Regions from separate parts of the Brachybacterium sp. NPDC056505 genome, predicted to be linked through region 1. Evidence: predicted binding sites of a transcription regulator. Region 1 holds the regulator's gene; the other holds the start of a gene.
What was found. Region 1 encodes LexA, which represses DNA repair genes until DNA is damaged. Its sites were predicted from a motif close to TCGAACANNTGTTCGA; they were not measured.
Positions count from the first base shown of each region.

Region 1 (3,988 bases):
ATGACGCCCGTGCTTCGGACCGTTTCCCACCGATCGACACGGATCCGCCACGAATCCAGCGGCTAGCGTGCCTCGGATCCGAGGCCGACGGCCGCTGCGCGGCTCAGGACGGGGCGCCGCCGCTGCCCGCGGAGGCGTCCTGACGCAGCTCGGAGATCGCGGACTCGAAGTCGTCGAGGGAGTCGAAGTCCTGGTAGACGCTCGCGAAGCGGAGGTACGCGACCACGTCGAGCTCGCGCAGGGGCTGGAGGATCGCGAGGCCCACGGCGTGGGCGTCGACCTCAGCCTGGCCGCTCTGGCGGATGGTCTCCTCGACCCGCTGGGCGAGAACGGCCAGCTGGTCGTCGCTCACCGGGCGGCCCTGGCAGGCCTTGCGCACTCCGGAGATCACCTTGGAGCGGCTGAACGCCTCGCTGACTCCCGAGCGCTTGAGGACCGCGAGCGATGCCGTCTCGATCGTGGAGAAGCGGCGAGAGCAGTTCGGGCACTGGCGACGACGCCGGATCGAGGCGCCGTCGTCGGCAGTGCGCGAGTCGACGACGCGCGAATCGGGGTGGCGGCAGAACGGGCAGTGCACGTCCTCCAGCCTACCGGGCGCACCGGAGGGCCGAGGGAGGGCCCGCGGCGCTCCCGCCGCAGCGCCCCGGCGGATCAGGCGGCGTCTACGCTTTCCTCGGGGAGCTCGAGCGACTGCCCCTCGGTGATGCGGGGGCTCGAGAGGCCGTTCAGCGAACGCATCTCGCGCACGAAGTCCTGGGAGTCCTCACCGGCGGGGGCGTACTGCTCGGCGTAGTCGCTGAGCGTGTCGCCCGCCTGCACGGTCACGGTGACCGGCTCCTGCGGATCGCCCGCGAAGGCGGAGGGGACACCGAGGACCAGGACGCCCAGCAGGGCGACGAGGATGCCCGCGAGGAAAGCGATGCCGGCCAGCAGGATGCGGCCGCGACGGGTGAGCTGCAGTCGAACACCCTTGCGAGCAGAGCCCTGCCCGGCGTGGGCCGAAGAGGTGGGGAGGGGAAGCATGGTGGCCATTGTCCGAACTCCTGTTCGATCGAATACGTGTACGACTGTAGGCCCGCCGTGCGCGACACGCAAGGCCTTCCTCGAACACATGTTTGGAATCAGGTCGCCCGACGCCTAGGCTGAGCGACGAGTCCCACTGAATCGCAGGGGTGGGACAGACGAAGCGAGGAGCCGCGCAGATGACCCCGACGACCTCTGGTCCCGACCTGACCGACGACGGCCTCACCGCGCGCCAGCGACGGATCCTCGAGACCATCACCGCCGCCATCGAGCGCCACGGCTACCCGCCGACCATGCGCGAGATCGGCGATGCCGTCGGCCTCACCTCCCCCTCCTCCGTCTCGCACCAGCTCCAGGCGCTCGAGCGCAAGGGATTCCTGCGCCGCGATCCGAAGCGCCCGCGCGCGCTCGAGGTCGTGCTGCCCGACGACGCCGGCGAGCCGACCCTCGCGCCCGTCGAGTCGATCGGCGCCGCCGCGGCCTCCGCGTCGGTGAGCGTGCCGCTCGTCGGCCGGATCGCCGCCGGCATCCCGATCACCGCGGAGGAGCAGGTGGAGGACGTCTTCACCCTGCCCCAGCAGCTCGTGGGCGACGGCGAGCTGTTCCTGCTGCAGGTCGTCGGGGACTCGATGGTCGATGCCGCGATCTGCGACGGAGACTGGGTCGTCGTGCGCTCGCAGCCGGTCGCGCAGAAGGGCGAGATCGTGGCGGCCATGATCGACGGCGAGGCGACGGTCAAGACCTTCGCCCAGAGCGACGGCCATGTCTGGCTGATGCCGCACAACCCCGCGTTCGCTCCGATCCTGGGCGACCACGCCGAGATCCTCGGCAAGGTCGTGGCGGTGCTGCGCGCCGTCTGACGCGCTCCTCCCACCCCCAACTCGCGCGCCTGCGATCCCCTGCGCGCGCTCGGCTCCTGCGGGCTCAGTCCCCCGCGCGGGCCAGTCGTCCGAGGGCGGCGAGCGCGACCTCGGGATCCTGCGTCGGCCACAGCGGCGGCATCGCCTCGCGCAGCACGGCCCCGTAGCGCTTGGTGCGCAGACGCGGGTCGAGCACCGCGACCATGCCGCGGTCCTCGTGCGAGCGGATCAGGCGACCGGCGCCCTGCGCGAGCAGCAGCGAGGCATGGCGCACCGAGACCTGCATGAATCCGCTGCTGCCCTCCGCGTCGGCCCGCTCCGAGCGTGCGGAGGTCAGCGGATCGTCGGGGCGCGGGAACGGCAGGCGGTCGATGGTCACCAGTCGGCACGTGCGTCCCTGCACATCCACGCCCTGCCACAGCCCGATGGTCCCGAACAGGCTCGCGGTGTCGTCGCCGCGGAACTGCTCGACGAGCCGGGGCAGGGAGTCCTCCCCCTGCAGGCCGACGGGCAGGTCGAGACGCGCGCGCACGTGCTCGGCGGCGACCTCCGCTCCCCGCCTCGACGAGAACAGGCAGAGCGCCCCGCCGCGCGAGGCCTCGACGAGCGCGGTGAGGTGATCAAGCATCGCGAGCGACGGGCCCTCGCGGCCCGGCGCGGGCAGGTGGGAGGCGACGTAGAGGATGCCCTGGCGGCGATAGTCGAAGGGACTGCCCACATCGATCCCGGCCCACGCGCTGCGGTCCTCGAGCGGGGGGACGTCCTCGGCGTCCATGCGTCGGCGCGAGCCCAGGCCGATGGCGCGGGCGGGCGGCTCGAAGCGCCCGCCGAGGGCGAGCGTCGCGGACGTCAGCACCGCGGTGGTGTCCTCGAGGATGCGTCCGCGCATGGCGCCGGCGACATCGAGCGGGGCGACCTGGAGGCTCGAGCGCCCGGTGCGCTCGGAGTGGGAGACCGAGACGACGTCGTCCTCGTCGGGCGCGGTGAGGCGCTCGCAGACGTCGACGATCTCCTGCAGGTTCGCGCGCACGGCCTTGCGGGCGCCGGCCGCCGTCGGGGCATCGCCGCCGGCGTCCTTGGCGTCGGCGTGGGCACCGCGGGCCTCCGTGCGCAGGTGGACGAGGGCATCGGCGGCGGCGCTGGGCAGGGCGCCCATGACCCTCCCGTCGGGCAGCTCGGGAAGGACCGTGTTCAGCTCCTCGCCGGCGTCGTCGAGGGCGGTCGCGGCGACGCCGAGCCCGCGCAGCTCGCGGACGGCCCCGCGCACCATGCCCACGGTCAACTGGTCGGTGACGGCGCTCGTCACGCGGGACGTGAGCTCGTGCGCCTCGTCGAAGACCACCGCATCGTGGTCGGGGATGATGCCGTGGTTGTCGAAGGAGTCGATCGCGAGCAGCGCGTGATTCGTGACCACGAGATCGACCTCGCGGGCGACGGCGCGGTTGCGCTCGGCGAAGCACTGGTCCACGAGCGGGCAGTGCCCGCCCAGGCACTGCGAGCCGGTCACCGAGACCTGGTGCCAGGCGCGGTCGGAGACGGGCATGTCCAGGTCGTCGCGGTCGCCCGTGTCGGTGAGCGCCGACCACTCGCGCAGCCGCTTCACCTGCTCCCCGAGGCGTTCGGAGGAGCCGCTCGCGGGATCGGCGGCGGTCTGGGAGAAGAGCGCCCCGGGGTCGATGTCGCTCGGGTAGCCGCCGTCGATCTTGTGCAGGCACAGGTAGTTCCCGCGCCCCTTGAGCAGGGAGAACGTGGGTGTGCGCGGGAGGTGTGGGGCGAGCGCCTCGACGATGCGCGGGAGGTCCTTGCGCACGATCTGCGACTGCAGGGCGATGGTCGCCGTGGAGACCACGACCGGCCGTCCCGTCACGACCGCGTGGCGCAGAGCGGGCACGAGGTACGCGAGCGACTTGCCGGTGCCGGTGCCGGCCTGGACCAGCAGATGGCGCTGCCCCTCGAGGGCCGTGTCGACCGCGCTCGCCATCCGGGTCTGTCCCTCGCGGCGCGTCCCCTCCAGTCCCTCCACGGCGGCTTCCATGAGCACGTCGAGATCGGCGATGGACGACGCGGAGGCTTCACGGGCGGCAGGCACCGGCCCACCCTAGCCG
Region 1 covers NZ_JBHTSV010000023.1:10,158-14,145, reverse strand. Annotated here, with positions in the region: gene nrdR (transcriptional regulator NrdR) at 104-577, opposite strand; gene ACFQ53_RS11915 (LysM peptidoglycan-binding domain-containing protein) at 652-1,023, opposite strand; gene lexA (transcriptional repressor LexA) at 1,203-1,883, shown strand; gene ACFQ53_RS11905 (ATP-dependent DNA helicase) at 1,948-3,918, opposite strand.

Region 2 (3,988 bases), on a different contig from region 1:
GTCGACCGGGATGATGCCAGCGAGGCCGTCGAGCAGTCCGAGCTTCGCGCTCTGCACGTCGCTGATGTACACCCGGCTCGCCCCGCCGGCGCGTGCGGCCAGCGCGGTCATGATGCCGATCGTCCCGCTGCCGATGACGGCGACGACGTCCCCTGGGCTGATCTGCGCCTTCGTCGCGGCGAACATGCCGACGGCGAAGGGCTCGATGAGCGCGCCCTCGGCGAAGCTGAGGGCATCGGGCAGGCGGTAGGTGAAGGCGGCGGGGTGGACGACCTCCTCGGCGAGGCAGCCGTCGATCGGCGGGGTCGCCCAGAAGCGCACGGCCGGGTCGACGTTGTAGCGGCCCTCGAGCGTCGCCCGCGAGGCGGGATCGGGGACGCCCGGCTCCATCGCGACACGATCGCCGACGGACAAGCCCGTGACGCCCTCGCCGAGCTCTGCCACGGTGCCCGCGCCCTCATGCCCGAGGATCATCGGCGCCTCGACGACGAAGGGGCCGATGCGGCCTTCGGTCCAGTAGTGGACGTCGGAGGCGCAGATCCCGACCGTGTGCATCGCGATCCGGACCTCCCCGGGTCCCGGGGCGCCGGGGGAGGGGACGTCCTCGATCCCCATCCGGCCCTTCTTCTGCAGCACCAGTGCACGCATGTCTCGCTCCTCCTCGGAATGGTTCCGGCCAGGTTACGGGGCGGGTGGGCACGGGGACAGGGCCGTTCGCGCGGCGGGTCGGGGCGCTTCGGGCGCGCGTCAGTGCGCGGGCTGCTCACGCACTGCGTATGTCGGGCCGCCGCTCCTCGTCGCGGATCCCCGCGGCGCGTCGGCGGTCGCGCTCCCAGCGCAGGTCCTCGATCCGGTGGATCGGCGGGAGCAGGGCCGGTTCCCCGTCGGACGCATCGTCCTCGGGTGCGGTCATGGCTGTCGGGGGCACGGCCGATGGCGGCGTGCCCGGAGGGGTCATGCCGGGTGGTGGGGCCTCGACGGGAGGGCCGCCCGGCGGCAACCCTGCCAGCGGGCTCGGCGACACCGTGGCGGTGCGTCCGAGCCTCGATCTCCAGTGCACGCGGTGCGGATCCGTCTCCTCACCGGCTCTCTCGGCCGTCCCGAGGAGCTCCTTGGTGCTGTTGCAGTGGGCGCACAGACCCTGCCCGTCGTCGGCGCTGGTCGCACCGCCCTGCGCATGGGGCTGGATGTGGTCGATCTGGCGGATCGAGGACGCGCAGTAGGGCCCCGCGCAGCGGAAGTCCCTGAGCCGGACGAGGTACCCGAGCCTGGCGGGGAACGCCCGGGCGCGGGATTCCATGGCGATGAGCTCGCCGGAAGCGGGATGGGTGAACAGACGCCGGAGCGTCAGCCGGGACTCCTCGTCGAAAGGGTCCGCTGCGGCGGTCTCCGCGGGCTCCTGCGGCGAGAGCAGGTCGTCGTCGGTGAGCGTTCGGCGGTCCTCCGGCGTCGCGTCGGCCGTGACGGGCATGTCCTGTGCGGGTGCGCTCTCTGCGGGTGCGCTCTGCGGGGCGTCGCGCTCGGGGCGGGGGAGCCGCTGGACGATCTCGTCGCGCACGGTGCGCGGCGGCACCACTCCGTAGCCCTCGATCATCGCCGGGTCGCCGTGATCCGGCGCGATCAGAGTGCGCTCCGTGATGACGACGCCGACCTCCAGGTGCACGGGGTCCATCTGCTCATCGCCCCCGAGCAGGGTGTCGGAGAAGAGGTCCGCCATGATCTGCGCGTGGGCGCGTGTGTCCCCCTGGGCCTTGAGCGATTGCGCCTCGATGGTCAGCTTGCGCTGGATCGCGGCGCAGTCGAGCGCCGGGAGATGTGCGTGGACGTGCCCCATGCCGTGCGGCCCCGGCGTGACCGTCACGCCGCGCTGCATGCGCGCCCGCACGTGGCGCCCGTCCTCGCCCCGGGGGTCGAGCTGCTGAGCGAGGGCCGAGACCTCCCGGCCCCACTGAGCCGGTGAGGCGCCGTCGAGATCGGGCTCGCGCGAGGCGATGATCCGATCGACCTCCCCCCGCTGCTCCGGCCGGAGCGGGCCGCTGCTGCGCCCGATCGCGTGGGCGGCATCGAGTCCGATGCGCCCGTCGGCCAGCGCCTCGAACATGCGCGGCATGTCCCGCACGAGCCGCCTGCCAGAGTGCAGCCGCGCAGAGGCGATGGCGGGGGAGACCCGTGACGCCATCCGGATCTCCCCGGCGGTGCGGCGCCCGTGATCGCGCTCGGCGACGCCCTGTGCCGAGTCCTCCTCGCGCAGACGCTCGTCGAGGGCGGTGGTCACGCGGATCTCGAGCGCGCCGAGGGCTGAGCGCAGCTGCTCGAAGGCGGCGAGGGTGTCGGAGAGCTCGAAGGCCGTGAGGTCGGCGTCCGCGGCGCCGAAGGGGCCGTCCGGACCCTTCGCGAGCTCTCCCAGCGCGTGGGCGATGTCGAGGAGCTCCAGCCCATTCCCGGGCGCCGCATCCGCCGCGACCATCTCGCACACGTGCTCGGCCTCCGTGAGCGCATCGCGCAGCACGAGCTGACGGGCATGACCAGGGGTGCGGCGGGGGTCGTCCCCGCCGCCCCTCATCGGCATGCACCGCATCGTGCCCGAAATGTCCATACCTCCATGCAACACCATCACCCGCCCGAGCACCAGTGCTCGAACGCATGTTCTAGTGTGATATGGCTCACTGCACAGAGGGATCACTCCAGTTCAGATGTCGGTCCGGTGATCAAGACTCCTCGACGACCCTGCAGCGCGAGGCTCGCGCGACCACCGCGCCCGCCCCGGCACATCGGGGCGGGCGTAGAATTCGAACGCGTGTTCGATCTTGGGTGACGGCCGGACAGGAGGAGGTGGAGCATGAGCACGCATCTGCAGATGCACGAGGCGCCGACGCAGGGGAAGGCATCGGCGCCGCACGAGGAGAGGACGCCGCCGAGGACGGCGGGAAGAGGCACTCAGGAGGAGCGGCTCGCCCGCGCTCGCGCCGCGCTCGGCGCCGCCGAGCGCACCACCGCGCGCCATGGCGGGAGGATCGACCGCACCGCGTTCTCCGCCGTCAGGACGACGGAGCCCGACGAGCCCGTCGGCCTCGGCGGGCCGACGGGGATCGTCGGCTCCGCCGGTCCCGGGGGAGCGTCCCGTCGGGCCCCGGCGTCCGATGCCGGTGCGGGGACCGCGCGGGTCCAGGCGGCCGACGAGCACAGCCGTGTGCCCCTGCCCCCGCCGCTCGCCCCGCTCGCTCCCTACGGATCCCTGCGCGCGGGGAGCACGGTCGCGGTCGACGGCTCCTGCTCGGTCTCCCTGATGCTCGCGATGGCCGCCGCGGCGGCGGGGGAGGACGGCTGGTGCGCGCTCGCGGGCATGCCGGACCTCGGCCTGCGCGCCGCGCGCGACGCCGGGCTCGATCTCGAGCGCCTCGCGATCGCCCCGGCCACCGCCGTCGAGGAGATGCCGCAGCTGCCGCAGGTGCTGTCCGCGCTCGTGGACGGGGTCGGCGTGCTCGTGCTCGGACCGCGACTGCGGTTGACGGCCTCCCTCTGGCGCAGCCTGACCGATCGCGCGCGGGCGCACGACACCCTGGTCCTCGCCGCCGCCCCCGTCGCCCGCGCTGACCTGCACCTGCGCGCCGAGGCGGAGTCGTGGGAGGGACTGGGACGGGGCACCGGCCGTCTGCGCCGGCGCACCCTGCGGGTGAGCGCCGCCGGGCGCGGGATCCCCGAGGGCCGCGCCGTGGACGTGGTGCTGCCCGAGGTGCACGGCCTCCTCGCCGAGGTCGCCGTGCCCGACCAGGCCGATCCCGGTCGGGTCGTTCCCGACCAGGCCGCTCCCGCACCGCTGCGCGTGATCCGGAGGGCGGGATGAGCGGGAGCGAGCTCCTGCTGCCCGGGGTCCTGCCCGCGGGCGAGGAGGATCAGGTCGATGAGGAGGAGCACCGTGACGAGGCGGAGCACGGCGGCACCCCGCCCGCGACGCGCATCGCGGCCGTCGTCGTCCCCGCCTGGCCGC
Region 2 covers NZ_JBHTSV010000003.1:70,633-74,620, reverse strand. Annotated here, with positions in the region: gene ACFQ53_RS03250 (NAD(P)-dependent alcohol dehydrogenase) at 1-648, opposite strand, end outside; gene ACFQ53_RS03245 (DUF222 domain-containing protein) at 764-2,569, opposite strand; gene ACFQ53_RS03240 (hypothetical protein) at 2,840-3,844, shown strand; gene ACFQ53_RS03235 (DNA polymerase Y family protein) at 3,841-3,988, shown strand, end outside.
Region 2: ACFQ53_RS03245 (DUF222 domain-containing protein) is a predicted target of LexA. The motif match lies at 2,790-2,805, and genes of this name have one in related genera.